2 regions of the Variovorax sp. genome follow, and region 1 is predicted to be linked to the other one. Evidence: riboswitches for the same ligand, from Rfam matches in the RefSeq annotation. Region 1 holds a riboswitch; the other holds the start of a gene.
The links. Region 1 has a riboswitch for manganese ahead of mntP (manganese efflux pump MntP). Riboswitches for the same ligand answer to the same signal wherever they lie in the genome.
Positions count from the first base shown of each region.

Region 2: linked by a shared signal. The riboswitch ahead of ACQY8B_RS24355 (TMEM165/GDT1 family protein) and the one ahead of mntP (manganese efflux pump MntP) in region 1 are both predicted to bind manganese.

Region 1 covers NZ_OZ257247.1:2,144,576-2,158,630, reverse strand. Annotated here, with positions in the region: gene ACQY8B_RS10410 (LysR substrate-binding domain-containing protein) at 1-294, opposite strand, end outside; gene ACQY8B_RS10405 (MFS transporter) at 389-1,579, shown strand; gene ACQY8B_RS10400 (GNAT family N-acetyltransferase) at 1,628-2,164, shown strand; gene ACQY8B_RS10395 (sensor domain-containing diguanylate cyclase) at 2,193-3,917, shown strand; gene ACQY8B_RS10390 (diguanylate cyclase domain-containing protein) at 3,977-6,712, opposite strand; gene ACQY8B_RS10385 (FMN-dependent NADH-azoreductase) at 7,005-7,709, opposite strand; gene ACQY8B_RS10380 (LysR substrate-binding domain-containing protein) at 7,814-8,809, shown strand; gene ACQY8B_RS10375 (hypothetical protein) at 8,839-9,042, opposite strand; gene mntP (manganese efflux pump MntP) at 9,216-9,785, opposite strand; yybP-ykoY riboswitch at 9,798-9,970, opposite strand; gene ACQY8B_RS10365 (CFI-box-CTERM domain-containing protein) at 10,095-11,126, shown strand; gene ACQY8B_RS10360 (LysR substrate-binding domain-containing protein) at 11,310-12,215, opposite strand; gene ACQY8B_RS10355 (FMN-dependent NADH-azoreductase) at 12,349-13,020, shown strand; gene ACQY8B_RS10350 (SDR family oxidoreductase) at 13,025-13,930, opposite strand; gene ACQY8B_RS10345 (glutathione S-transferase family protein) at 14,032-14,055, opposite strand, start outside.
Region 2 covers NZ_OZ257247.1:5,190,729-5,204,783, forward strand. Annotated here, with positions in the region: gene yidC (membrane protein insertase YidC) at 1-920, shown strand, start outside; gene mnmE (tRNA uridine-5-carboxymethylaminomethyl(34) synthesis GTPase MnmE) at 996-2,402, shown strand; gene ACQY8B_RS24310 (Crp/Fnr family transcriptional regulator) at 2,492-2,953, shown strand; partial or broken gene ACQY8B_RS24315 (hypothetical protein) at 3,049-3,096, shown strand; gene ACQY8B_RS24320 (hypothetical protein) at 3,316-3,981, shown strand; gene ACQY8B_RS24325 (monovalent cation:proton antiporter-2 (CPA2) family protein) at 4,001-5,986, opposite strand; gene ACQY8B_RS24330 (KpsF/GutQ family sugar-phosphate isomerase) at 6,073-7,074, shown strand; gene ACQY8B_RS24335 (KdsC family phosphatase) at 7,074-7,622, shown strand; gene lptC (LPS export ABC transporter periplasmic protein LptC) at 7,619-8,281, shown strand; gene ACQY8B_RS24345 (SDR family oxidoreductase) at 8,309-9,094, shown strand; gene ACQY8B_RS24350 (RNA recognition motif domain-containing protein) at 9,177-9,728, opposite strand; yybP-ykoY riboswitch at 9,988-10,166, shown strand; gene ACQY8B_RS24355 (TMEM165/GDT1 family protein) at 10,186-10,749, shown strand; gene metX (homoserine O-succinyltransferase MetX) at 10,968-12,215, shown strand; gene metW (methionine biosynthesis protein MetW) at 12,212-12,802, shown strand; gene ACQY8B_RS24370 (IMPACT family protein) at 12,838-13,425, shown strand; gene ACQY8B_RS24375 (ion transporter) at 13,370-14,055, opposite strand, start outside.

The DNA of each region.
Region 1 (14,055 bases):
CACCCGCCCGCGCGGGGCCGCACCGGCCGCGGCGCAGCGCTCGGCCTCGTCCATGTCGGCCAGCACGCGCAGGCTGCGCTCGTAGAACTCCGTGCCTTCTGGCGTGAGCTGCAGCTTGCGGGTGGACCGGTGCACCAGCTGGATGCCCAGGCGCAGTTCCATGCGAGAAATCAGCTTGCTCACGGCGGAGGGTGTCATGCCCAGCAGGCGCGCCGCTGCCGAGAAACCGCCCGACTCCACCACCTGGACGAAGGCCTCCATTTCGCCGGAGCGGTTGACGTCGATGCGCGGCATGGCGGCCTCATGGTTTTGTGACTTCAAATCACAAATGCTTGTACTCGCGGCATTCTAGTCATCGAGCCATTTTGTCTCCAAAGTACAGGGCATCATGCCAATCGCTCTACTTGCCCTCACCGCCGGCGCCTTCGGAATAGGCACCACCGAGTTCGTCATCATGGGCCTGCTGCTGCAGGTCTCGACGGACCTGCATGTTTCCATCACGGCCGCCGGCCTGCTCATATCGGGCTATGCGCTCGGGGTCGCGGTCGGTGCTCCCGTGCTCACCATCGCCACGCGCAAGCTGCCCCGCAAGACGGTGCTGCTCGCGCTGATGGCGATCTTCACGCTCGGCAACCTGGCCTGCGCGGTCGCGCCCAACTACGAAGCGCTGATGGCGGCGCGCGTGATCACCTCGCTGGCGCACGGCACCTTCTTCGGCGTCGGCTCGGTGGTGGCCACCGGCCTGGTGGCGCCCGAACGCAGGGCCTCGGCCATCGCGATCATGTTCACCGGCCTGACCGCCGCCACGCTGCTGGGCGTGCCGGCCGGCGCTTGGCTGGGCCTCCACCTGGGCTGGCGCGCCGCGTTCTGGGCGGTCGCCGTGCTGGGTGTGCTGGCCTTCGCGGTGCTCGCCGTGTTCGTGCCGCGCAGCCGCACCGACGCACCGCTCGCCCCGCTGCGCGAGGAACTCGCGGTGCTGGTGCGCCCGCAAGTGCTGCTGGGCCTTGCAATGACGGTGCTGGGCTTTGCCGGCGTGCTGGCCGTCTTCACCTACATCCAGCCGCTGCTGACGCAGGTCACGGGGCTGTCGGAATCGGCGGTGTCGCCGGTGCTGCTGGTGTTCGGCGGCGGACTGGCCGTCGGCAACATCCTGGGCGGCAAGCTGGCCGACCGCGCGACGATGCCGGCCGTGCTGGGCACGCTGGCGGTGCTGGCGGTGGTGCTGGGCGTCATGCAGTGGGTCATCGGCACGCCGTGGATGGCGGTGGCCTTCGTCGGCCTGCTGGGCGTGGCCTCGTTCGCCACGGTGGCGCCTATGCAGCTGCGGGTGCTCGAGAAGGCCTCGGGCGCCGGCCAGAACCTGGCCTCGAGCCTCAACATCGCGGCCTTCAACCTGGGCAACGCGCTCGGCGCGTGGGTTGGCGGCGTGGTGATCGCACACGGCCCCGGGCTGCGCGCACTTGGCTGGGTGGCTGCGCTGCTCACGCTGGTAGGCCTGGCCATCGCGCTCTGGAGCCGCGCGCTGGACCGGCGCGAACCGCGCCACACGCTGCAGGATTGCGCTTCACAAACGGCCTGATCTTTCTATTTGCAGGAATCGCGGGAAAGGCAGAATCCAGAGACGCCTATGCCCCGTATCTCCTCCATGCCTTTTTCCCTCCAGGTCCGCCCAGGCGTTGCCACCGACGCACACGCGCTCGCGGCCTTGGCCATCCAGGTCTGGCTCGACACCTACGCCACCGATGGCGTGAACGATCGGCTGGGGCGCCATGTGCTCGACGCGTTCGCCCCGTCGGGCTTTGCCGCTTTGGCACAGGACCCGGATGCCACGCTGCTGGTGGCGCAGAACGACGCGTACCTCGTGGGCTACGCGCTGCTGCGCTTCGATGCCGCACAACCGCTCGCCCAGCTCGGCAACACGGAGCTGTGCACGCTCTATGTGCAGGAACGGTTCACCGGGGCCGGTGTCGGCACGGCGCTGCTGCGGCAGGCACGCACCGCCGTGGCGGAGCGCACAGGCGCCGATGCGCTGTGGCTCGCGGTCAACACCCGCAACCGGCGCGCCTGCGGCTTCTACGAAAAGCACGGCTTCAGCCTGAGGGGACGGACCTGGTTCGTCCTCGGCGAAGACCGCCACGAGAACCATGTACTCGCCGTGTCCTGAGCACGGGTCACCCTAACCGCACACATCGATGTACCCAGCCCACTCCGCGAACGACGATCACCACGGAACGCCCTCCCCGGCGCGCCGCAAGGGCTGGCTTCGCAGCTTTCGCACGCAGGTGGCGCTGGGCTTCGGCGGGCTCGCGGCGGTGCTGGCCGTCACGCTGTCGCTGGTGCTGGGATCGATGTTCGCGCGCAAGAGCGAGGCCGACGAATCGGCCGTGCTGCGCACCATTGCCCGGAACGCATCCAAGGCGCTGGCGGACGGCCTCACGTCGCGCACGCGCGAGATCGAATTGCTCGCCGCCTCGACCACGCTCTGGAAAGACGGCCTCGGTGCCGAGCGCGTGATCCAGACTATCTCGCGCACCCAGGCGCTCACGCCCTACAGCGCATGGATCGGCGTGGTGTCGCCCGACGGCATGGTGCAGGCGTCCACCGGCAAGCTGCTGCTCGGCGCCAACGTTGCCGAGCGGCCGTGGTTTCAGGAAGGCCTGCTCGCTACGCACGTCGGCGACGTGCACGCCGCCAAGCTGCTCGCGGCGCTGCTGCCCAAGGGCAGCGACGGCGGTCCGCAGCGCTTCGTCGACTTCGCGGCGCCCATCCGGCGAGACGGGCAGCTGATCGGCGTGCTGGGCATGCACGGCAGCTGGGAATGGACGCGCAGCGTGGTGGAGTCGCTCTTCCCCGACGACGCCTTGGCGCGCCGCCTCGAGGTGTTCGTGCTGGACGCGAAAGACCATGTGATCTACGCGTCGGACGCCGGCTTCGACCGCTCGGCCGACATCGGCGCGCAGCCGGCCGCCACAGGCGGTTCCGGCGTCAGGTTCGCACACGAATCGACTGGCGGCGAGTTCCTGATGGCCACCGCCTCGGTCGGGGCGACCGACGGCAAGATCGACCTCGGCTGGAAGGTGGTGGCGCGCGAGCCCGCCGACGTGGCACGCGCCGCGGCGCACGACGGCATCAGGAAGGCGTTGATGCTTGGCCTGCTCTGCGCCGCCCTCGCCTTCGTGCTTGGCTGGCTGCTGGCGCAGCGGCTCACGCGGCCGTTGCGGCAGATTGCGTCGGTGGCACGCGACATCGGTGCCGGCCGGCTCGACACCGGCATCCCGACCACCGCCGGCAGCTCGGAGGTCAAGCAGCTGTCGCTGGCACTCGCGGGCATGACGGCCAAGCTGGTCAGCGCCAACGCCGAGCTCGAGCAGCGCGTGAAGGAGCGCACCGCCGCCCTGGAAACCGCCAACGCAGAGCTCGACCGGCAGGCGCACTTCGACGCCCTGACCGGCCTGCTCAACCGCCACGGCATGGAAGAACGGCTGCAGCAGGCGCTGGCCTTGTCGAACCCCGACACCGCGCCGCTCGGCATCGTGATGATCGACATCGACCACTTCAAGTCGGTCAATGACCGCTTCGGCCATGCCACCGGCGACCTCGTGCTGAAGGCGGTGGCCGGGCTCATGAAGAGCCGGCTGCGCAAGTCGGACATCGCCGCGCGGCTGGGCGGCGAAGAGTTCGTGCTGATGCTGCCGGGCGCGAATGCAGCCGAGGCAATGCAGACTGCCACGCAGCTGGTGCGGCTGGTGGGCGAAGCGTTCATCGAACCGGTGGGCCACATCACCATCAGCTGCGGTGTGTCGCAGATGCTGCGCGAGGACGAAGGCGTGACCAGCGCCTTGCGCCGGGCGGACAAGGCGCTCTACGCGGCAAAGTCGCTGGGCAGGAACCGCGCTATGGCGCCACCGCCGCCCTGATGCACCGATGCCCTGATGCCCTCTGATGCCGGCATTTGGAAAGGCCGCTGGCTTCTTCTTCAGTGCGCCTCGGTCGTCGTGTCCGGCAAGTTCTTGACCGACATGAAGAACTCGAACCGGTTGCGCCCCGCCGCCTTCGCGTTGTAGAGCGCCGCATCGGCGCGCGCCAGCAACTCTTCCGCCGTCACCAATGAATCTGCGGCGCGGTGGAACGCGATGCCGATGCTGGTCGTGACTTCGATCTGCTGGCCGTCCACCTCGAAGGGCGGCTTGCCGATGCGATCGGTGATCTTGGCCGCGACGGTGGCCACCGCCTCCTGGCCGCCCAGGTTCTCGAGCACCAGCACGAACTCGTCGCCCGCGAGCCGGGCCACCATGTCGGTGCCGCGCACGCTGCCCTGCAGCCGCCGCGCATATTCGACCAGCACGGCGTCGCCCACCGCATGGCCGAGCGTGTCGTTGATGCCCTTGAAGTGGTCGATGTCGAGGAACATCAGCGCAAGCGAATTGCCGGTGAAGCGCCCACGCAGCACCGCGTCGGGCAGGTATTCGTTGAAGGCCAGCCGGTTGGGCAGGTTGGTGAGCGTGTCGAGCCGCGCCAGCTCGATGAGCTTGTGCTCCACCACCTTCAGCGCGGTGATGTCCAGCGCCAGCGAGAAGATGCCGTGCGTCAGGCCGTCGGACCGCACGTCGGGCACGTAGATCACCTGGGTGATGCGCTCGAAGCCCTTGCGCTGGGTGCGCGCCTCGAACTCCACCTTCTCGCCCGCCAGCGCGCGGGCGATCATCGGCTGGCGCGAGAGATATACCTCGCGGCCGGCAACGTCCTGCATATGGCGCCCGAGCACTTGCGTCGGGTCGAGGCCGAGCCACTCGCGGCTGGTGGCGTTGGCGAAGGTGATTTTTTCCTCGCGGTCGATGTAGGTGATCAGCGCCGGCATGCTGTCGGTGATGGCGCGCAGCCGCAGTTCGCTCTCGGCCTGGCGCAACTCGGCTTCCTTGAGCGCCGTGATGTTGAAGCTCATGAGGTAGAAGCCCACCACCTCGCCGCGCAGGTTCTTGTCGGGAATGAGGTTGACCTGGAAGAAGCCTTCCTTGCCGCGCATGGGCGCACGCACCGAGAAGCGCACCTTCTTGCCCGAGAACATCACCGGCAGGTAGGGCTTGTGCTGCGCGTACATGGCCTCGCCGATGGCCGCGCGCAGAGTGGTCCCCACCAGCGAGCCGTCGCCCACGCCCGCCATCTGCCGCGCCCGGATGTTGCCGAACAGGCAATTCTGGTTGCGGTCGAAGTAGCCGACCAGCGCGGGAATGCTGTCGGTCACGTCGCGCAGCCGCTTTTCCTGCTCGGTCAGCGCCTTGTGGATGGTCACTTCCTCCGTGATGTCGAAGGTCATGGAGAACACGCCGCGCACCACGCCGTCGGCGTCGATGTCGGGAATGTAGTGCGCCTTGAAAGTGCGATTGCCGATGCCCAGCGCGGCGTCCCCGGGCTTCTCGATGATCACGGCCTCGCCCGCAAGCGCGCGCGAGATGTGCTGCTCCACCAGTGCGAAGTCGCGCTGGCCGCGTACCTCGGGCATCGAGCGGCCGACCAGCGGCGCGTTGTTGTGCAGCGCGCGCACGTGCGCATTGACGAAGGTGTAGCGCAGCGACGCATCGATGTGCGAGACCATCGCGGGAATGTTGTCCGCAATGGTGCGAACCTGCGCCTCGCTGTGCGCCAGGCTCTGCTCGATCGCGCGGCGCTGCTTCATCAGTTCGTCGAAGGTGCGGGCGAGATCGCCGATCTCGTCGTGCGCGTACTGCATCGGCGCCTCGATCTCGTGGGGCGAATGCTGCGCCACCTGCATGTGGCGGTGCAGCTCGGCGAGCGGCCGCAGTTGCCGGCGCACCACGCCCAGCGCCAGCGCGCCCGCGGTCAGCGCGAGCAGCAAGGCGCCGATCCACGCGGCGCGCTCGATGGCATCGACGCGGGCGAAGGCCTCGGCGCTCGGGTACATCGATCCGACGATCCAGTTCGTCTGCTCGGTGCGGTCGAAGGCGTAGAGGCTGGGTACGCCGCGCTCGTCGACGCCCTCGCTCGTGCCCTCGAAGCCCGCGATTGCGCGCAGCACCTGCGGGCCGGCCCCGCCGTCGGCCTGCACATGGTTCAGGATGCGCGAAGTGCGCGGATGATCGATCACGATGCCGTCGGTGGTCGTGATGAACAGGTACCCCGTCTTGCCGATCTTGACCTCGGCGAGCGCGCCCAGGACGTTGCGGTCCTTGAGGTTGATGGCCCCGGAAATGACGTACCGCACCTGCCCTGCACTGTCGAGCACCGGCTCGGTGATCGCAACCTGCGCCAGGCCGTTCAGGCGGTTGCGGTAGGGCTGGGAAATGATGCCCGCCTTGGCCGCCACCGTCTGCTGGAAGTAGGCGCGGTCCTTGATGTTCACGCTGCCGATGGGCACCGCGCCATTCTGGTTGGCGACCAGGTTGCCTTCCATGTCGATGAACGCGACGTTGTCGAAGGCCTGCTTGAGTGCCGCATGCTTCTCCAGAAAGGCCTGCAGCGGCTCGGCGTCCTTGAAGTCCTGGGCCGCCACGCTGTCGCCGAAAGTCTGCAGCAGGATGCGGCGGCTGTTCAGTTTCTGGTCGATCGCGTCCGCGACCGCGGACACCCGGGCAAGCTGCTCGCCGGCGATGGAGGCGCGCAGGCTGGACTTGACGAAATGCAGCGCGCAGGTCGCAATTGTGAAGGTGGCGGTGAGAACCACCGCCGCCACCCCGAGACTGAGGCGTGTGTGCAAGCCGAAGCGCAGTTTCGAAGGGCCCGAGGGATTCATTATTGGTCTTGTTCAAGCTGCCGAGGCGTGTGCAGCGGGAGTCTCCGGCGAGAGTATCGGGGCGTTCGGCATGCGACGATAGAGCTTGCACGCCACACCTGTTCGCCTTGCACGGCTCTGGGGCCACAGGCTTTCGGCACGGGGAACGTACGACGGTCGGCGCGGAAATCTTGCGCCGGGGGTGCGGACGCAAGCGCTTCGAATACTTTCTTCCTCCGGTCAATTTTACGCACCGGGCAGTCGATTTTCTACACGGCTATTTGGGCACTTGGCCAACGGCTGCGGACGCCCGGTGCAGCAGCGCGTCGACCAGCGCGTCCACACGCTCCTGCGCCTGCCGCAGCGACAACTCAAGCTGCTCGCCGCCGAACTCGTCCGACTCCACGGCCGCTTCGAGCACATCGGTAATGCCGATGTACTCGAAGGCCGAACGCACGCTGCTCTCCGTGTGGTTGTGGTGCGCAACGCGGCCGCCCGCGTCGTAGCCGTGGTCTCCGCGCGCGCCCAGCAGCACCGCGCACTTGCCCGCCTCGGCCAGCATTGGCCAATAAGGCACCGCGCCACGCGAACGGTCGAAGCCGAAGGTGCGGCCCACGCGCACGATGTTGTCGATCCATGCCTTGAACTGCGACGGCACGCTGAAGTTGTACATCGGCAGGCCCACCACGATGAGGTCGGCGGCAACGAGCTGGTCGACCAGCCGATCGCTCTCGGCGAGGACGCCGGCCATCCATGGTTCTCGCGCGGCCGGTGGCGTGAAGGCGGCGTGGATCCACCGGCTGTCGACATGCGCCGGCGGCTGCAGGCCGACGTCGAGATAGTCGATGTTGTCATCGGGCCGCGACCGGCGCCAACGTTCGACGAAGCGTGCGGAAAGACGCCGCGTGTGCGAGCCGTGGGGGTCGATGCCGGAGTGGCCGGGACGCGCGCTGGCGTCGATGTGAAGAAGATTCAGTGGCATGGATGGATGAACGGATGTATCTTGTGGAGCGCTGTCGGAATGACTGCACGGGCCTCCAATCTAGGTTTGGAGCACTTCCACTACAAACGATCGTTTCTCTTCGAATGAACGAGATTGGCTCATCCATCCGCGCCGCCCGCCGGCTGCCGCCGCTGCTCTCGCTGCGTGCCTTCGAGGCCGCGGCAGCGCACCTGAGCTTCCAGCGCGCGGCCCTCGAACTCTCGGTCACCCCCTCGGCCATCAGCCATCAGGTGCGCGCACTCGAAGACACGCTGGGGCAGCCGTTGTTCCGCCGCCTCACACGGCAGCTCGCGCTGACGCCGGCCGGCCAGCGGCTTTTCGACGACCTTCGCATGGGTTTCGACGTGCTCGAGGCCGGCATCGACAAGCTGCGCCGTCCCACCAAATCACCACAGGTCACGCTGACCACCAACACCGCCTTTGCAGCACGCTGGTTGTTGCCACGCATGGCCGCGTTCCGCGAGGCCTGCCCCGGCATCGAATTGCGGCTGCACGCGAGCGATACGCTGGTCGACCTCGCACGCGGCGACGCCGACATCGCGGTGCGCTCCGGCAGCGGCAACTGGCCCGGACTCACGGTGCGCGAACTGATGCCGGAGCGCTATGCGCCGATGTGCAGCCCGATGCTGGGACTCAAGCGCATGGCTGATCTGCCGAAGCACCAGTTGATTCATTGCAGCTGGCAGCCGCAGGCGCTTGCACCGGCGCTGTGGCCGCGCTGGTTCAAGGAAGCAGGCATCGCACAGCCGCATATACGCACGGCGAAGGCACCGTCGGGCCTGTCGTTCTCCGACGAGACGCATGCAATGCTCGCAGCGCTCGGCGGACACGGTGTCGCGCTGCTGAGCCTGACGCTCTCGGCGGAAGAACTGCGCAATGGCGCGCTGGTGCAGCCGTTCGGGCCGGCGCTCGACACGGGGAGCTACTTTCTTGCGACAGCCAACGGGCGGGAGCGCGAGCCGGCGGTTCGTGCGGTGTGGGAGTGGATCGGGTCGCAGGCTGGAGGCCCGGCAGCGCCTGGCCCGAATACCGAAGCAGGAGCCACCAAACGCGAAAAAGCCTCCCGTAGAAGGCTTTGACTGGCAACCTGGCTGGCGCTGCGCAACCGTCAGCGCTCGGTTTTGCTCAGGAGGGTCGGCACGACATACCCATCCCGGTACACGCCTTCGATGACTCCCTCCACCCGATCGGTCGAATGCGCGGCCACGAACTTTTCTTCTGCTTGCCGGTAGACGACGATGGTGCAGGACGAGCGCTTGCTGAGGATGCGTGCAACGCCTGTGGCCTGGCGAAGGGTCGGGTACGTCTCCATGGAGATCCTTGTCTGTCTTATTCCCTGGATCCTAGTCTTTAAGTACTCAAGACTTACTCGGGGCTTCTCCCGAGCAACTCGGCCAACTGATCCGAATTGGATGGAATTCGTGATTTATTTGCATTTTCGTGCAATACCTTCGCCGAGCGCCAGCACCCCGCATCACAAAAGCCTCAGGCCAGCCCGTTCAGATGCTCGTAGAGGATGAAGAACCCGATCCCGATCAGCAGCACGCCACCGACGATCTCCGCGCGCTTGCCGACGACGGCGCCCAGAACGCGTCCCACCATCACGCCAAGGGTCACCATGGTCAGCGTTGCGAGGCCGATGGCCAGCGCGGTCCAGGCTATGTTGACGTTGATGAAGGCCAGCCCGACGCCCACGGCCATCGCGTCGATGCTGGTCGCGAAACCGGTGATGGCCAGGGTCCAGAAGGAGTTGCGGTTGGGCTTGTCGTCCACCGCGTCTGGCGTGCCGCAACCCTCCCAGATCATTCGCAGCCCCAGCACGCTGAGCAGCGTGACCGCGATCCAGTGGTCCCACCGTTCGACATAGCTCGCGGCGGCCAGGCCGGCAGCCCAGCCGATGACAGGCGTTATCGCCTCGATGACGCCGAAGATGACGCCCGTGCGCAAGGCTTCGCGCCAGGAGGGTTTGCGCAGTGCTGCGCCCTTGCCGACAGCAGCGGCGAAAGCATCCGTCGACATGGCGAATGCAAGAAGGATCGTGGAGGCAATGTTCATTTTGGAAGTAGCAAGCAAGGCCGGTTCAAGACGCCGCGGCGCACGAACCCGCCGGCCAAAGCCGCGTCCGTACACCGCTGGTCTCGCCAACCTTTCGGCTGCTCACGCCACGGTCGCGAGGTGCGAACCGAGTATGTTGACGTGAACGCTTCCGAAGTCCGGAAGCCGGCTACTCCCCAAGGGAGTGGCGATTCTAAATGCCTGCTTGCACGGGCTCTGTGACGGCGCCTGTTCTGGCTGTGGGGCTTTGCTACATTCGATCGCCGTCAAGTCGTCGCCCCGGCCTACTTTCAACCTGCTGAAATCTCCATGGTTCTCGTTGCCGCCGTGTGCCCCCAATGCTCCGGGGCGCTCCAGATTCCCGAGGAACGGGACTTCGTGAAATGCCAGTATTGCGGAACCGACATCATGGTTCGCGAGCCGGTCCGGCCCGCGCAGTACGTGCGTCTGGTGCAGCCGGCCGCACCTGCCGTGCAGGCGCCAGCGAATCCCGCGCACCTCAGGGAACTCGGGCGGGAAGCACTCGAAGCCGGCAATGCGGAAGAGGCCTACAGCTACTTCGGCCGCGCCCTGGAGCTTGACCCCAAGGACGCGCAAGCCTGGACCGGCAGGGCCGACGCCCTTGCCCTGGCGTCGGGTGCCTACAACCTGCGCTTCAAGGACATGATCGCCGCGCTGGACAACGCGCGGGAGGCTTCTCCGCCCGAGCAGCAAGCCCTGCTGCTCAAGGCGCATGTGGAAAAAGTCAAGGCGGTACTGTTCCCGCTCCATGCGGCCGCACGCGACCAACTCGTGGCGAATCCCTCCAGCGACCTGTGGTTCAGCTACCTGGGTCAATTCGAGATATTCGCCCAGACCGCCGAGTTCCTGCACCGGCGCATGCCTGACGATACGGAGATCATCGAATTCCTGATCGAGGCTCACCGGGCCGCGATCGAGGGAGCCATTGGCCCCGCGCAAGAACCGGACTTCGTCGTCGACGACAAGCAGGAACAGAAGCTGCGCGCCGCCATGGAGGCCTACAGCGAGAAGCTGGCCGTGTTCAAGCCGGGCTACGAGTTCCCCACGGTGTATCGCGCGCAAAAAGGCGACTGCTTCGTCGTGACCGCGACGATGGGCGATGCGGCACATCCGTCCGTGACGCTGTTGCGCAACTTCAGGGACAAGCGCCTGGCACGCACGGCGGCGGGGCGCTCCTTCATTGCCTGGTACTACGCACACGGCCCGGCGCTGGCGCGGCAGGTCGCGCGATCGGAGGCAATTAGAAGCGCGGCCTATGTGCTGGTTGTTGCGCCCGCGGCAACGCTGGTCAGGGTGTTCGAGCAACTGGTAAAGCGGTAGCGCCGAGGATAGGGCCGATGCGTTGCGAAGCGAAGGGCAGCGACGACGCCTTCAGAACCTGCAGCACTTAAGCGTCGCATAAGTTTCGCCCGACACAATCACCCGCGGTAGCCCACTCTTTCCTCCCTCCCTCCTCCAGGGCTACCCTTCAACCCGCTCAGGCGGGTTTTTCTTTGTGCTTCTTCATCCGCCGCTTCCGTCCAGCGGCTGCAGACTTCTCACCCATTCGAACACCGCCGCCACCGCGGGCTCCGATCGCCGGGCCTCGGGGCACACCAGATGGAACGGCAACCCCGGCAGCTCCGGCCCGAAAGGCTTCACCAGGTTGCCCGCACGCAGTTCGTCCGCAATCAGCGCCAGGCTCATCAGCGCCACGCCCTGGCCCTGCAGCGCGGCCGACACGGTGTGTGTCTCGTCCGAGAACACCGGTCCCGCCGACACATCGAGTCCGGGCACCTGCGCCTGCTCTTGCCATGCTGTCCAAGTGCCCGGCTGGCTCCTGCTGCCGGGCAACGCGAAGTGCAGCAGCGTGTGCCGTGTCAGGTCGCCCCGCTTTTTCAGCTTGAGCACGGGGCTGCACGCCGGAGCAAACACGTTGTCGAACAACTTCTCGGCCACCATGCCCGGCCACTGCCCGCGTCCATAGCGGATGGCGATGTCGGCGGTGACGCCGTCGAGCGCCACCGCTTCGTGCGATGCGTGGATGCGCAAGTCCAGCTTCGGATGCAGCGCCCGCAAGGCACCGACCCTCGGCAGCAGCCAGCGAGCCGCAACGGCCGGCGTGGCCGAGAGCGTGATGGCCCGCCGCTGCGGCGGTGCCCGAAGCCGTGCGACGGCATTCGCCATTGCATTGAACGATTCGCTCAGCACCGCCTGCAACTCGCGCCCCTGCGGCGTGAGCACCAGCTGCCTCGGCTGGCGAATGAAGAGCGCGACGCCGAGCGAGTCTTCCAGTTGCCGCACCTGATGGCTGATGGCTGTAGGCGTGACCGACAACTCGCCGGCCGCGATCTTGGCGCTGCAATGCCGCGCTGCCGCCTCGAAAGCACGCAGCGACGCCAGTGGCGGGAGTTGGCGCAGATTGCTCATGGATGAATAAATTTTTCAGCAACGCAAAGAAATGATCGTTTGTTTGGCTCCGGATGCTTGGATAGATTAGGAAGCGTGTCAAGCAGACAGCTGAAACAGCTTCATCCCACCAAGCAACAAAGAGGATCCGACCATGACCACCCTGCTCCACATCGACGCCAGCGCCCGCCCCGGTTTTTCTGGCACGCATGCCCACGGATCGCACTCGCGCAGGCTCAGCCGGCATTTCATATCAGCCTGGCGTGCGGCACGGCCGGACGACGAGGTGATCTACCGCGACATCGGCGCCACGCCACCGGGCCACGTCACCGGCGAATGGATCGCCTCGGGCTACACCCCGGCCGCCGAGCGCGAACCCTGGATGTATGCAGTGCTCGCGGAAAGCGACACGCTGATCGCCGAAGTCCGCCGCGCCGACCTGCTCGTGATCGGCGTGCCGATGTACAACTTCGGAATGCCGGCGCCGCTGAAGTCGTGGATCGACAACATCGTGCGCATCGGCTCGACCTTCGACTTCGACCGAAGCCGCGACAACCCTTACGTGCCGCTGCTGGCAGAGCGCCGCCGCCGCACGGTGCTGCTCACCTCATGCGGCAGCAGCGGCTACGGGCCCGGCGAGTTCCAGGCGGGAATGGACTTGCTGACACCCGGCATCACCGCCCCGCTGGCGCTGCTGGGGCTCACCGAAATGCACAGCGTGGGTATCGAGCACGCCGAAGACCACGGCGACCTGCTCGACCGGTCGATCGCCGCCGCGCTCGCCCGCGTCGAGACGCTGGTGGGCGAGCTGCAGGCTGCGGCCTGAAGAATCAGGCCGAGCGCAGTTGCTCGCGCAGCTTCTGCCCGATTTCCGGCCGCTCCAGGAACGGGTCGGCCGGGTTCGTGACCGACACGATGTTCTCCATGCGGCTGCGCACGTTGCCCAGCGCCTTCGGATGGCTGAACACGTAGAACTGGTTGTCGCTGATGGCCTCGAACACCTTGGCCGCAACTTCGGCCGCCGTGATCTTGCCGCTGCTCACCGCCTTGTTGCTCATGGCCTGGCCGATGAGCTGGCTCTTGGTGAGTTCGCTGTCCTTCGGCGCGTTGGGGCGGTTGCGTTCGCTGCTCGTGATGCCGGTGGGCACGAAGTACGGGCACAGCAGGCTCGCGCCGATCTGGTCGGTGACGAGGTTCAGGTCCTGGTACATCGTCTCCGTCAGGCTCACGACGGCTGCCTTGGCGGCGTTGTAGATGCCCATGTTTGGCGGGGTGAGCAGGCCGGCCATGCTGGCGGTGTTGGTGATGTGGCCGCGATAGGACGGGTCCTTGGCGGCCGCCTCGAGCATCATCGGCGTGAACAGGCGCACGCCGTGGATCACGCCCCACAGGTCGACGCCCAGCACCCATTCCCAGTCGGCCACGGTGTTCTCCCACACTAGGCCGCCGGCGCCCACGCCCGCGTTGTTGAACACAAAGTGCGGCGCGCCGAAGCGTTCCTTCACGGCGGCGGCCAGCGCTTCCATCTGCGCCGCGTCGGACACGTCGACCTTGCGCGCCAGCACCTGCACGCCGGCGGCTTCCATCTCGGCCTTCGCCTTGTCGAGGGCGTCCTGCTGCACGTCGACCAGCACGAGGTTCATGCCGCGCGCCGCGCCGATGCGCGCGCATTCGAGTCCGAAGCCCGAGCCCGCGCCGGTGAGAACGGCGGTCTTGCCCTTGAAGTCCTGAATCATTTGCCGGTGTCCTTCTTTTGTTGAATGTCTCTGACGTTGAAGGCGCTATTGAAATACGGAAAGCGCGCGGGCGCAGTCACGAAGGTGCCCGCCGCACGGGCTCAGGCGTCCGCCTTCTTCAGCAC
Region 2 (14,055 bases), 2.8 Mb from region 1:
GCAAGATCGAACCGCCGCCGCCGGCCAACGACGGCTGGATCGCGATGGTGCAGCACTACTTCGCCTCGGCCTGGCTGCTCAAGGGCGACCCGGCCAGCGAGCAACTGCGCCGCGAATTCCGCGTGAGGGACCTGGGCGACAACCTGTTCACCGTGTCGATGGTGGCCACGCTGCCGAAGATCGCCCCGGGCGCCACGCAGGTCGTGAACAGCGTGTTGTTCGCCGGTCCCGAAGAAGAAAAGAAGCTCGAAAGCATCGCCCCCGGCCTGGACCTGGTGAAGGACTACGGCATCTTCGCGATCATCTCGAAGCCGTTGTACTGGCTGCTCACCCAGCTGCACGGCATCCTGGGCAACTGGGGCTGGTCGATCGTGGCGCTGGTGGTGCTGCTGAAGGCGGCCTTCTACTGGCTCAACGCCAAGGCCTACGCCAGCATGGCCAAGATGAAGGCCATCAACCCGAAGATCATGGAAATGCGCGAGCGGCTGAAGGACAAGCCGCAAGAGATGCAGCAAGAGATGATGCGGATCTACAAGACCGAAAAGGTCAATCCGATGGGCGGCTGCTTCCCCATCGTGATCCAGATCCCGGTGTTCATCGCGCTGTACTGGGTGCTGCTGTCGTCGGTTGAAATGCGCCATGCACCGTGGATCGGCTGGATCACCGACCTGTCGGCACCCGACCCCTGGTACATCCTGCCGGTCGTCATGACGGCCACCTCGCTGTTCCAGACCTGGCTCAACCCGACGCCGCCCGATCCGATGCAGGCCAAGCTGATGTGGATCATGCCGCTCGCGTTCAGCGTGATGTTCATCTTCTTCCCGGCCGGCCTGGTGCTGTACTGGATCACGAACAACGTGCTGTCGATCGCGCAGCAGTGGTTCATCAACAAGCGCCTGGGCGTGCTCGGCGCCAAGTAACGACAGCCGCACGGCAACCAAGCCATCCCACGAAGGGCCGCGTAAGCGGCCCTTTTTGCTGAAAGAATCCGCACCATGCTCGCCCGTACCACCGATCCCATCGTCGCCATCGCCACCGCCTCGGGGCGCGGGGCGGTCGGCATCGTGCGGGTGTCGGGCGCCAGGCTGGCGCCGCTGATCGACGCCATCTGCGCTCGCGCGCTCAAGCCGCGCGAGGCCACCTACCTGCCGTTTCGCGACGCGGGCGGCGAGCCGGTCGACCACGGCCTGGCCATTCACTTTCCTTCGCCGAATTCCTTCACCGGCGAAGACGTGCTCGAACTGCAGGCGCACGGCGGCGCGGTCGTGCTGCAACTGCTGCTGGCGCGCTGCCTGGAGGCGGCGGCCGAGCCCGACCCTGTCACCGGCCGCCCGCGCCTGCCCGGCCTGCGCGTGGCCGAACCCGGCGAGTTCAGCCAGCGGGCGTTCCTCAACGGCAAGATCGACCTGGCACAGGCCGAGGCCATTGCCGACCTGATCGACGCCAGCACCGAAGCGGCCGCGCGCAGTGCGGGGCGTTCGCTGTCTGGGGAGTTCTCGCGCGAGATACACACGCTGCGCGATGCGCTGATCCACCTGCGCATGCTGGTCGAAGCCACGCTCGACTTTCCGGAAGAAGAGATCGACTTCCTGCAGAAGGCCGACGCGGCCGGGCAGCTGGCGAAGCTGCAGTCGCAGCTGGCCGCCGTGCAGCAGCGTGCGCGCCAAGGCGCCTTGCTGCGCGAAGGCATCAAGGTGGTGATCGCGGGGCAGCCCAACGCGGGCAAGAGTTCGCTGCTCAATGCACTGGCCGGCGCCGAGCTGGCCATCGTGAGCGCGGTGGCGGGCACCACGCGCGACGTGGTCTCGCAGACCATCCAGATCCACGGCGTGCCGCTGCACGTGGCAGACACCGCCGGCCTGCGCGAGAGCAGCGACGAGGTCGAGCAGATCGGCGTCGCGCGCGCCTGGGGCCAGATCGAAAGCGCGGACGCCGTGCTGTTCCTGCACGACCTGACCCGGGTCGCGTTGCCTGACTACGCGGCCGCCGACGCGGAAATCCTCGCGGGCCTGAGGCTCAAGCTGCCTGCGAGCGTGCCGGTGCTGGACGTCTGGAACAAGCAGGACGCGGCGCCGTCGGCACAGCCCGCCGAAGGCATCGCGCTGTCCGCCAAGACCGGCCTGGGCATCGAGGCCCTGCGCGAGCAACTGCTGGCCATGGCCGGCTGGCAGGCCGTGCCCGAAGGCGTGTACCTGGCGCGCGCGCGCCACGTGCAGGCGCTGGCCCAGGTCGAGGCGCATCTGGCGCTGGCGGCCAGCCACCTCGCGGCGCAGGCCCAACTGCTCGATCTGCTGGCCGAGGAACTGCGGCTGGCGCAGAACGCGCTGAACGAGATCACGGGGGAGTTCGGCGCCGATGACCTGCTGGGGGTCATCTTTTCGCGCTTTTGCATTGGGAAATAGCGACAGGCGCTGCAAAAACGTAAACACCTGTAGCCCAATCTCGCGGCCATCGCGGATACTTCGGAACCGATGCGGGGGTTGAGAAAAACATGTCTATCCAGAACCTGAGCCGCGCCATCGCGGAGAACATGAGCACCGACGCTTTTGCGTTGACGTTCAGCGTCCAGCAATGGGAAACGCTGGCCGGCTACCTGCAGCCCATCGAGACCGCCGTCGGCGACGTGCTGATCGAACAGGGCACGCCGGACCGTTCGGTGTTCTTCATCGAGAGCGGCGCCATCAGCGTGCACCGCGTCAGCAGCAAGGAGCAGATGCGGCTTGCCGTGCTCACGCCGGGGTCCGTGGTGGGCGAAGGCTCCTTCTTCTCGCGCCTGCCGCACTCCGCCAACGTGGTGGTCACCGGCGCGGGCCGCGTATGGCGGCTCAACGCGATCCGCTTTGCGGAGATGTCGAACCGCCAGCCCAACCTGGCGCTGGAAATCGCGATGGCGCTGGGCGCGGTGATCGCCAAGCGCATGGCGCACCGCTCCAAGCGCGTCGCCGTGACCTGAGGCCCCGGCGGCCTCTTCGCCAGACCTCCCAGATGCGGGCATGCCCGCCAACAGCCCTTTTCGTTCCGGTTTCCGAGAGTAGTCAGTAGTAAGCCATGGCCTTGATCTGTCCGGTCTGCAGCACGGAAAACCGTGACGGCGCGAATTTCTGCCGGAGCTGCGGCGCCACGCTGTCCGGCAAGGCAACCAGGATTCCCCCGCCGCCGAGCCCCGAGCGCGAGTGGGCGACCACCGCTCCCGCCCAGCTGCGCGCACCGACCATTCCCGCGCCGCTCTTCGACCCGCGCGAGGCCGAGCCCGGGCGTTCGTTCTTCGGAAGATCGTCGGCCCCACCCCCGTCGGACGACCAGGAGACGGTGGTCATGGTCTACGACGATCCTCCACCGCCGCCGCCTGCGCCATCGTCGGGCTTCGAGACGGCGCGGCAGGATAAGGCCGAGCGCAAGCGCACCCGGGTCAAGGTCCGGCGGCCGGTCGAGCGGCCGCCCCGCAAGCGGGTGATGCTGCTGTGGTTCGGCCTGCTGGTGCTGGCGGTGCTGATGATGGTCGCGGGCTGGTACGGCTACGGAACCCGCAAGGCGCCTGCGGCGGTCACCGACACCGAACCGGCGGTATCGGCACCGGCCGCCGAGCCCGCACCGCCTCCGGCAGAGCCGGCACCGCCCCCGGCGCAGGCGGCGCCGGAGCCTCCGGCGGCCGAGGCGCCTCCCGTCGTTGAAGCCGCACCTCTTGCGGCAAGCACCAAGCCCGCCGCCCGGCCACGCAAGCAGGCTGCCGTTGCAGCCCCCGCGCCCCGCGCCCCTGAAACTCCGGCACCAGCCGTCGCGGCAGCCCCGCCGCCACCGGCAACCGCCCCTCCTCCCCCCGAACCCCTGGCCCAGTGCGGCGATCGCAACTTCATCGCAAGGGCACAGTGCATGGCCGCGCAGTGCCTCAAGGCCGAGTACAAGGCCCACGCGCAATGCGAGGCGGTGCGCCGCCAGCAGCGCATCGACGAAGAAAAACGCAACCCGACGCTGATCAATTGAGCTGAGCGGCCCCGGCCACTCAGCCCTTCTGCAGCCGCTCGATCGCCACGGCCAGCGCGGTCGGCTTGCCGGACAGCACCAGCGTGTCGCCGTCGGTCAGCACCGTGTCGCCGGCCGGCGTGCGCGGCTGGCCGTCATGGCGGCGAACGCTCGCGACGCGCACGCCCAGCGTCGGCAACGCCAGCTGCTCCAGCGTCTGGCCGACGGCGCGGGCGCCGGCGTTCAGGGTGAAGCTGTTGAGCCGTTCGTGGTCTATTTCGTCGGCCTTGTCGTCGTCGGCGCCGTGGAAGTAGCCGCGCAGCAGGTTGTAGCGCGCGTCGCGCTGGTCCTGCACCACGCGGATCACGCGCCGCATCGGCACGCCGACCAGCGCCAGCGCATGGCTCGCAAGCATCAGCGAACCCTCGATGGCTTCGGGCACCACCTCGGTGGCGCCGGCGGCCTGCAGCTTCTCGAGGTCGTGGTCGTCCTGCGTGCGCACGATCACCGGCACGTGGGCGGCGTGGGCGCGCGTGTTGGCCAGAACCTTCATGGCGCCCGGCACGTCGAGGTAGGTGACCACCACCGCGCTGGCGCGTGCCAGGCCGGCGGCCATCAGGGCCTGCAGCCGCGCCGCGTCGCCGAACACCACCGAGTCGCCGGCGGCGGCGGCCTGCCGCACGCGGTCGGGGTCGAGGTCGAGCGCCATGTACGGGATGCCTTCGCGCTCCAGGATGCGCGCCAGGTTCTGGCCGCAGCGCCCGTAGCCGCAGATGATCACGTGCTGCGCCGTGTTGATGGTCTTGCGCGCGATGCTCGTCATCTGCAGCGACTGTTGCAGCCAGTCGCTGGCCACCAGCTTTCGCACGATGGCGTTGCTGTACATGATGATGAAAGGTGTCGCCAGCATCGACAGCACCATCGACGCCAGCACCGGATTGGCCAGCCACGGCGGCAGCAGGCTGCGTTCCTGCGCCAGCGTCAGCAGCACGAAGCCGAATTCGCCTGCCTGCGCGAGGTACAGGCCGGTGCGCAGCGACACGCCCGAGGTGGCCCCGAGCACCTTTGCAAGCACCGTCACCAGCCCGAGCTTGAAGCCCAGCGGCACCAGCAGCAGCACGCCCACCAGCATCCAGCGCTCGACCACGATGTGCCAGTCGAGCGACATGCCCACGGTGATGAAGAACAGCCCCAGCAGCACGTCGTGGAAGGGACGGATGTCGGTCTCGACCTGGTGCTTGTATTCGGTCTCCGACACCAGCATGCCCGCGATGAACGCGCCCAGCGCCAGGCTCAGGCCGGCCAGCTCGGTGAGCCATGCCAGCCCCAGCGTCACCAGCAGCACGTTCAGGATGAACAGTTCCTCGCTGCGCCGCCGCGCCACCAGCGTGAGCCACCAGCGCATGACGCGCGGGCCGCCATAAAGCAACACGCCGATCAGGAAGGTGGCCTTCAGCAGCGCGAGGCCGAGCGCCTTGGCCAGCGCCTCGGGCGGCGCGCCCAGCGCGGGGATCAGCACCAGCAGCGGCACCACCGCCAGGTCCTGGAACAGCAGCACGCCCATCACCCGCTTGCCGTGCTCGCTCTCGAGCTCCAGCCGCTCGGCCATCAGCTTGACGACGATGGCGGTGCTGCTCATGGTGAGTGCGCCCGACAGCGCCAGCGCGGTCTGCCAGCCGAGCTGCCATGACGGCGGCAGCAGCCGCGCGATCAGCAGCGCGCCGACCGTGGCGATGGCCATCGTCAGCAGCACCTGCAGCAGGCCGAGCCCGAACACGTGCTTTCGCATCGCGCGCAGCTTGGGCAGGCTGAACTCCAGCCCGATCACGAACATCAGGAACACGACGCCGAATTCGCCCAGGTGCCGGATGCCCTCGGAGTTCTGCGCCAGCGCGAACGCATGCGGGCCGATCAGCACGCCGGCCGACAGGTAGCCGAGCATGGGCGGCAGCTTCAGGGAGCGGCAGGCCACCACGCCGATCACCGCGGCCAGCAAGTACAACAGCGTGAGATCGAACGAAGACATAGGCGCCGATGCTAGAGCAATGTCCGTGCCCCGGGCTTCGCCGGGTCGCGTATATCCCCGGACTGGCCGCCCCGTAAAATCGGCCGATGAGCTCCCGTCCCGCCCCGGCCCCCGTGGTCGACCCCGAAGCGATCCTCTCCCGGGCACGCATCACTTTCGACATCGAAGCCGAAGCCGTCTCCGGCCTGAAGGCCCGCGTCGGGCCGAGCTTCGTCGACGCCGTGCGCAAGATCCTCGAAGTGCGCGGCCGCGTGGTCGTCATGGGCATGGGCAAGAGCGGCCACGTCGGCCGCAAGATCGCCGCCACCCTCGCTTCCACCGGCACGCCCGCGATGTTCGTGCACCCGGCCGAGGCCAGCCACGGCGACCTCGGAATGATCAAGTCGGTCGACCTGGTGCTGGCCATCTCCAACAGCGGCGAGGTCGACGAGCTCACCGTCATCCTGCCGGTCGTCAAGCGCCAGGGCGTGCCCCTGATCGCCATGACCGGCCGTCCCGAATCCACCCTCGCGCGCCATGCCGACATCGTGATCGACGCCGGCGTGTCCAAGGAAGCCTGCCCGCTCAACCTCGCCCCCACCGCGAGCACCACCGCCCAGATGGCGATGGGCGACGCGCTGGCCGTGGCGCTGCTCGACGCGCGCGGCTTCGGCTCGGAAGACTTCGCGCGCTCGCATCCGGGCGGCGCGCTCGGGCGCAAGCTGCTCACCCACGTGAGCGACGTCATGCGCTCCGGCGACGAGGTGCCGCGCGTGCCGCCGTCGGCCACCATCAGCGAGCTGATGCGCGCGATGAGCATCAAGGGCTTCGGTGCCGCCGCAGTGGTCGAGCCCGACGGCCGCGCCTCGGGCATATTCACCGACGGCGACCTGCGCCGCCTGATCGAAGCCGGCGCCGACCTGCGCAGCCCCAAGGCGGCCGACGTGATGCATCACAACCCCCGCACCATCCGCGTCGACGCGCTGGCCGTGGAAGCCGCCGAGCTGATGGAGCAGTGCGGCATCACCCGGCTGTTCGTGATCGACGGCGCGAGCGTGGTCGTGGGTGCGATCAACACCAACGACCTCATGCGCGCGAAGGTCATCTGATGGCGCTCGAGTTCCAGGCCGAGACCTTGCTCGCCGCGCAGGACGTGCGCATCGTTTTCTTCGACATCGACGGCGTGCTGACCGATGGCGGCGTGTACTTCACCGAACACGGCGAAACGCTCAAGCGCTTCAGCATCCTCGACGGCTACGGCCTCAAGCTGCTGCGCAAGGCGGGCATCGTGCCGGCAGTGATCACCGGGCGCGACTCCAAGCCGCTGCGCGTGCGGCTGGAGGCGCTGGGTATCGAGCATGTGCGCTACGGCACCGAAGACAAGCTGCCCGCCGCGCAGGCCATGCTCGACCAGCTGGGCTTCACATGGGCGCAGGCTGCGGCCATCGGCGACGACTGGCCCGACCTGCCGGTGCTCACGCGCGTCGGCTTCGCGGCGGCGCCGGCCAACGCGCATGCCGAGGTGCGCGGCATTGCCCGCTACGTCACACAGGCGCGCGGCGGCGAAGGCGCGGCGCGCGAATTCTGCGACCTGCTTCTCACGGCCTGCGGCCAGTACCGCGCCATGCTCGACGCTGCCCGGGGCCCGAACACATGAACAACGTGAAACGCGCATGGGGCATGGTGCGCGACGTCCTCGACCGCGCCACGATCTACCTGCCGATCATCCTGACGGCGGCTCTCGCGCTCGGCACCTACTGGCTGGTGCGCAATGCGCCCAAGCTGCTGGAACCCACCGCCAAGGCCGCGCCCACGCATGAGCCCGACTACTTCATGCGCGACTTCGTCATCAAGAACTTCCTGCCGAACGGCGACCTGCGCAGCGAACTGTATGGCGTCGAAGGCCGGCACTACCCCGACACCGACACCATCGAGGTCGACAAGGTGCGCATGCGCTCCGTCTCGCCCGAGGGGTTGGTGACGCGCTCCACCGCCAACCGCGGGCTGTCGAATTCGGACGGCAGCGAGCTGCAGCTGTTCGGCAACGCGATCGTCATCCGCGATCCGTCGGTGGGTCCCGACGGCAAGCCCACGCCGCGCCTGGAGTTCCGCGGCGAGTTCCTGCACGCCTTCGTCGACACCGAGCGCGTCACGTCGAACCAGCCGGTCACGCTGATCCGCGACAAGGACCAGTTCACCGGTGACACGCTCGACTACGACAACCTGAGCGGCGTCGCCAACCTCAAGGGACGGGTGCGCGGCGTGCTGATTCCGTCGGCAGCCGCCGCCGCTCCCGCGCCTGCCAAGAAGCGCTGACAACAAGAAGACCCCGAAAGATCACGCATGACCACCTCGGCCCCGCTCGTCTTCATTACCGGCGCGTCGAGCGGTATCGGCCAGGCCCTGGCCGCGAGCTTCTACGAAGCGGGGTATCGGCTGGCGCTGGTGGCCCGGCGCACGGCGGAGATCGAAGCCTGGGCGAAGTCGCGCGGGCTGAGCGCGGACCGCTACCGCGTCTACAACGCCGACGTGGCGCAGACCGACAGCATCGTGGCCGCCGGCAATGACTGCATCGCGCAGCAGGGGCTGCCCGACGTGGTGATCGCCAATGCGGGCATCAGCATCGGCATCGACACGGCGGAGCGCTCCGACCTCGACGTGCTCTCGCAGACCTTCGCCACCAACAACGTCGGGCTGGCTGCAACCTTCCATCCATTCGTGCGGGCGATGGTGCAACGCGGCAGCGGGCGGCTGGTCGGCATCGGCAGCGTCGCATCCATCCGCGGCCTGCCGGGCCACGGGGCGTACTGCGCGAGCAAGGCCGGAGTGGTCGCGTACTGCGAGAGCCTGCGTGGCGAGCTGCACGACAGCGGTGTGAAGGTGGTCACGCTCTGCCCCGGCTACATCGACACGCCGCTGACGCAGGGCAACCGCTATGGCATGCCCTTCCTCATGAAGGCCGAGGACTTTGCCGCCCAGGCGCTGCGTGCCATCGAGTCCGGCACGAGCTACCGCGTGATTCCGTGGCAGATGGGCGTGGTCGCCAAGATCATGCGCATGCTGCCGAATGCCGTACTCGACCGCGCGGTGCAGGGGCGCGGGCGCAAGAAGCGAAGCGGCGAGGCCTGAGCGGGCGCGAAGAAAAGCGAGCGGCCAAAGAAAAAGGCTCCGGAAGGAGCCTTTGTCTTTTCTGTGCGTCGAGGTGCAGGGCTCAGTAGCCGCTGTTGCCGCCGCCACCGTAGCCACCGCCACCACCGCCGCTGCGACCACCGCCGCCACCGCCACGGGGACCGGCGCCGTAGGGGCTGCGGAAACCGCCGTCGCCACCACCGCCGCCGCCGCCACTGCGGCCACCGCCGCCGTAGCCGCCGCCACCGCCGGAGCGGCCACCGCCGCCGCCGCCACCGCCACCGTAGCCGCCACCACCGCCGCCGCCGTAGCCACCGCCACCACCGCCGCCATAACCACCGCCGCCGCCGCCGTAGCCGCCGCCACCGCTACGCGGGGGACGAGCTTCCATGGGGCGTGCTTCGTTGACGACGACGCTGCGGCCGCCCAGGGGCTGGCCGTTCATGCCGTTGATGGCGGCCTGTGCTTCCGCGTCACTGCCCATCTCGACGAAGCCGAAGCCCTTCGAGCGGCCGGTGTCGCGCTCCATCATGACCTTGGCGCTGGTCACTGCGCCGAACTGGCCGAAGGCCTGTTCGAGATCACCGTCGCGCACCGAGTAAGGCAGGTTGCCGACGTACAGTTTGTTGCCCATCAAGGGACTCCTATAAACACATCAAGAAAAGCGATGGAGTCCCGAAAGCATCACTCAAACGAGAGCGTCGAGTCGCGCGAAACTGACCGATCACCGAACTGCCTCCCCACCAAAATGAAGTGGGAGGCTCGTGCATTATGGGTGAAATATTTGAAAAGCAAGCAGGAATTTGCTTCTTGAGGTAGCGCCTGTGAAAACAATCAAAAGCTAGCGCCCGCTTACAAGATCAGGTGAGGCCGTTGGCGCTACAGGTAGAATCTCGCCCGTCATTGGGGAGTAGCCGCCTTCCGATTTGCGAGAGGGGCCCGCGTCAACAGACTTGTCCTGCCCCACAGGACATGGCGCGTGCAGTGAGAAAACACCTGGCGAGACCTTTGACCGTGCAACTTCGGGAATATGGCCGAAGGTGTTGCACGGTCAATTGCGTCCTTCGGCCAAGAAACCCCACGTTCAAAAAATGGAAGCTTTTCTCGTTGCAACCGGCGTAGTTGCGCTCGCCGAAATGGGCGACAAGACCCAACTCCTGGCCCTCCTGCTCGCAGCCCGCTTCAGGAAACCCTGGCCCATCGTCCTCGGCATCTTCGCCGCCACCATCATCAACCACGCCCTGGCGGGTGCCGTGGGCAACTACATCACGCGCTGGCTCGGGCCCGAGGTGCTGCGCTGGATTCTTGGCGGCTCGTTCATCGCGATGGCCGTCTGGATGCTGATTCCAGACAAGCTCGACGACGACGATGCCCCGGGCGTGTCGAAGTTCGGCGTCTTCGGCACTACCGTGATCGCGTTCTTCCTCGCCGAGATGGGCGACAAGACCCAGATCGCCACCGTCATGCTGGCCGCCCGCTTCACGCACGACTATTTCTGGGTGGTCGCGGGCACCACGCTGGGCATGATGCTGGCCAACGCGCCGGTGGTGTGGCTCGGCGAGAAGATCGTGCGCCGCGTGCCGATCAAGCTCGTGCACGGCATCTCCGCCGCGATCTTCCTGGTGCTGGGCGTGATCATGATCATCGGCTGGTAAAAAAGCAGAGCCCCTTCCAGAAACACCGCGGAACCGGCTTCGCCGGGCCGCAGGTGTTGCCCCCGAAGGGGGTTGGCGAAGCGTCACGCAGTGCGCGCAGCCTGGGGGATATACTCGTGTTGCGCCGATTTGCTTCAGCTTGCGGGCGCTTTATAAATCCAGCTAAAGACAGGCGCGGCAGACCCGGCTCGTTTTTGGCGAGGCCGGGTTTTTCATTCATGTCGTCGTCACCTCCATTGGTCGTCACTTCGCAGTCGATGCAGTTCGCGGGCCCGCTGGCCCTGCGCAGCGGCGCATCGATCAGCGACTACACGCTCGCCTACGAAACCTACGGCACCCTGAACGCCGATCGCAGCAATGCGGTGCTGGTGTGCCATGCGCTCAACGCCTCGCACCACGTGGCGGGCGTCTACCAGGGCCAGGCCCGCTCCGAGGGCTGGTGGGACAACATGGTGGGCCCGGGCAAGCCGGTGGACACCGACCGCTTCTTCGTGATCGGCGTCAACAACCTCGGCTCCTGCTTCGGCTCGACCGGCCCGATGCACGTCAACCCCGCCACGGGCCGCGTCTACGGCGCCGACTTCCCGGTGGTCACGGTGGAAGACTGGGTCGACGCCCAGGCCGCCCTGCTCGACGCGCTCGGCATCGAGACACTCGCCGCCGTCATGGGCGGCAGCCTCGGCGGAATGCAAGCGCTGTCGTGGACCTTGCAGTACCCCGATCGCGTGCGCCACGCCGTGGTGGTGGCCAGCGCGCCCAACCTCACGGCCGAGAACATCGCCTTCAACGAGGTTGCGCGCCGCGCCATCGTCACCGACCCCGACTTCCACGGCGGCCACTTCTACGAGCACGGCGTGGTGCCCAAGCGCGGCCTGCGCATCGCGCGGATGATCGGCCACATCACCTACCTCAGCGACGACGTGATGAACGCGAAGTTCGGCCGCATCCTGCGCAGCGCCGTCGAAGGCGAGGCCGCGGGGCTCGACTACCGCTACTCCACGCAAGACGTCGAGTTCCAGATCGAAAGCTACCTGCGCTACCAGGGCGACAAGTTCAGCGAGTACTTCGACGCCAACACTTACTTGCTCATCACTCGCGCGCTCGACTACTTCGACCCCGCGCGCAGCCACGGCGGCAAGCTCAGCACCGCGTTCGCGAATGCCAAGGCCAAGTTCCTGCTCGTGAGCTTCAAGACCGACTGGCGCTTCTCGCCCGCGCGCAGCCGCGAACTCGTGAAGGCGCTGCTCGACAACCGCCGCAACGTGAGCTACGCCGAAATCGACGCGCCGCACGGCCACGACGCCTTCCTGCTCGACGACGTGCGCTACATGGGCGTGGTGCGCTCTTACTTCGAGCGCGTCGCCAAGGAGACGAGCGCCGCCGGGCCGCCCCAAGGCGCGGGCCCCCTGAAGGGGGTTGGCGCAGCACGCGAAGCGGCAAGCCTGGGGGGGAGTACTACTGCATGAGCGACCTCGAACACCAAAGATTGATCGCCGAACTCGTGCCGCAAGGCTCGCGCGTGCTCGACCTCGGCTGCGGCGACGGCGCCCTGCTCGACCTGCTGCAGCGCGAGCGCGGTTGCACTGGCTACGGCGTGGAAATTGCCGACGGCAACGTGCTGCAGTGCGTGCGCCGCGGCGTCGACGTGATCCAGCTCAACCTCGACGAAGGCCTGTCGATGTTCGACGACGCCTCGTTCGACGTGGTGCTGCAGATCGACACGCTGCAGCACCTGCGCAATGCCGAGGTGATGCTGCGCGAGACTGCGCGCGTGGGGCGCATCGGCATCGTCGCCTTTCCCAACTTCGCGCACTGGCCCAACCGCCTGAGCGTGGCGCGCGGCCGCATGCCGGTGACGCGCCGCCTGCCCTACCAGTGGTACGACACGCCCAACATCCGCGTCGGCACCTTCAAGGACTTCGAAGTGCTGGCCGGCAAGAACAATCTGCGCGTGCTCGACGCCTTCGGCCTGCAGGACGGCCGCGACGTGCGCTGGCTGCCCAATGCGCGCGCCGGCACCGCGGTCTTCAAGTTCGAGCGCGGCGGCGGCTGAGCCCTGATGCACGTGATGGACGTGGACCGCAACGCATGAGCTTCACGCTGGCGCAGCCGGTTCACAGCGAACTGCTCATCAAGAAAAGCCGCTTCATCGGCTGCGTGCAGCCGGTGGCCGACCGCGCGGCCGCACTGGCCGTGGTCGCCTCGTTGCGCGCAGAACATCCCGCCGCCGCGCACGTGTGCTGGGCCTTGATGGCCGGTGGCCAGTCGGCCGCGAACGACGACGGCGAGCCCGGTGGCACCGCGGGACGGCCGATGCTGGAGGTGCTGCGCCACCAGCAGGTCGAGGGCGCGCTCGCGACCGTGGTGCGCTACTTCGGGGGCGTGAAGCTCGGTGCCGGCGGCCTCGTGCGGGCCTACACCGACGCGGTGGCGCAGGCCCTGCTCGGCGCCACGCTCGTGCCGCTGCTGCGCCAGCGCAGCCTTCGATGCATCGTGCCCTATGCGCTCGAAGGGCTGGTGCGGCGCGAACTCGCCTCGGCCGGCGCGGTGCTCGAGAGCGTGCAGCACGGCGACGACGTGCGCTTCGTCTTCACGCTCCCCGAGCCCGATGCCGATGCCTTCATCGCCCGCCTCGGCGATGCTGCGCAAGGGCGCGTCGCCTGGCCGACGGAGTAACCCGCTTCGCCGGCACCGCGGGCGCGGACGCAGGCTCGGGCGCCGTCATCGCAAGAACACCGCGTTGCGCCACAGGCACGGGCACGGCTTCGTCGTTCGGCCCGCGCCGCGCCATCTCTGCCGTCACGATGCCCGTAGGCACCGCCAGCACACCCCAGCCCAGCAGCATCATCACCGAGGCGATCGCGCGGCCCAGGTCGGTCTTGGGCACGAGGTCGCCGAAGCCCACGGTGGCCATCGTCGAGATGGCCCAGTAGATGGCCACCGGAATACTCGTGAAGCCGTGCTCGGGCCCTTCGACCACGTACATCAGCGTGCCCATCACCAGCACCACCAGCATCACGAAGCCGACGAACACGGTGATCTTGCGCCGGCTCGACGCCACGGCCATCACCAGCGCGCGGTACTCCAGCGAGTAGCGCGACAGCTTGAAGATGCGGAACACGCGCAAGAGGCGCAGGATGCGCACGTCGATCAGGTAGGCCAGCTCGGGCGCGAGGGCCACCAGGAAGGTCGGCAGCAGCGCGAGCAGGTCGATCACGCCGTAGAAGCTCAGCGCATAGCGCAGCGGCTTGTTCACGCAGCACAGCCGCGCGATGTACTCCAGCGTGAACAGGATGGTGAACACCC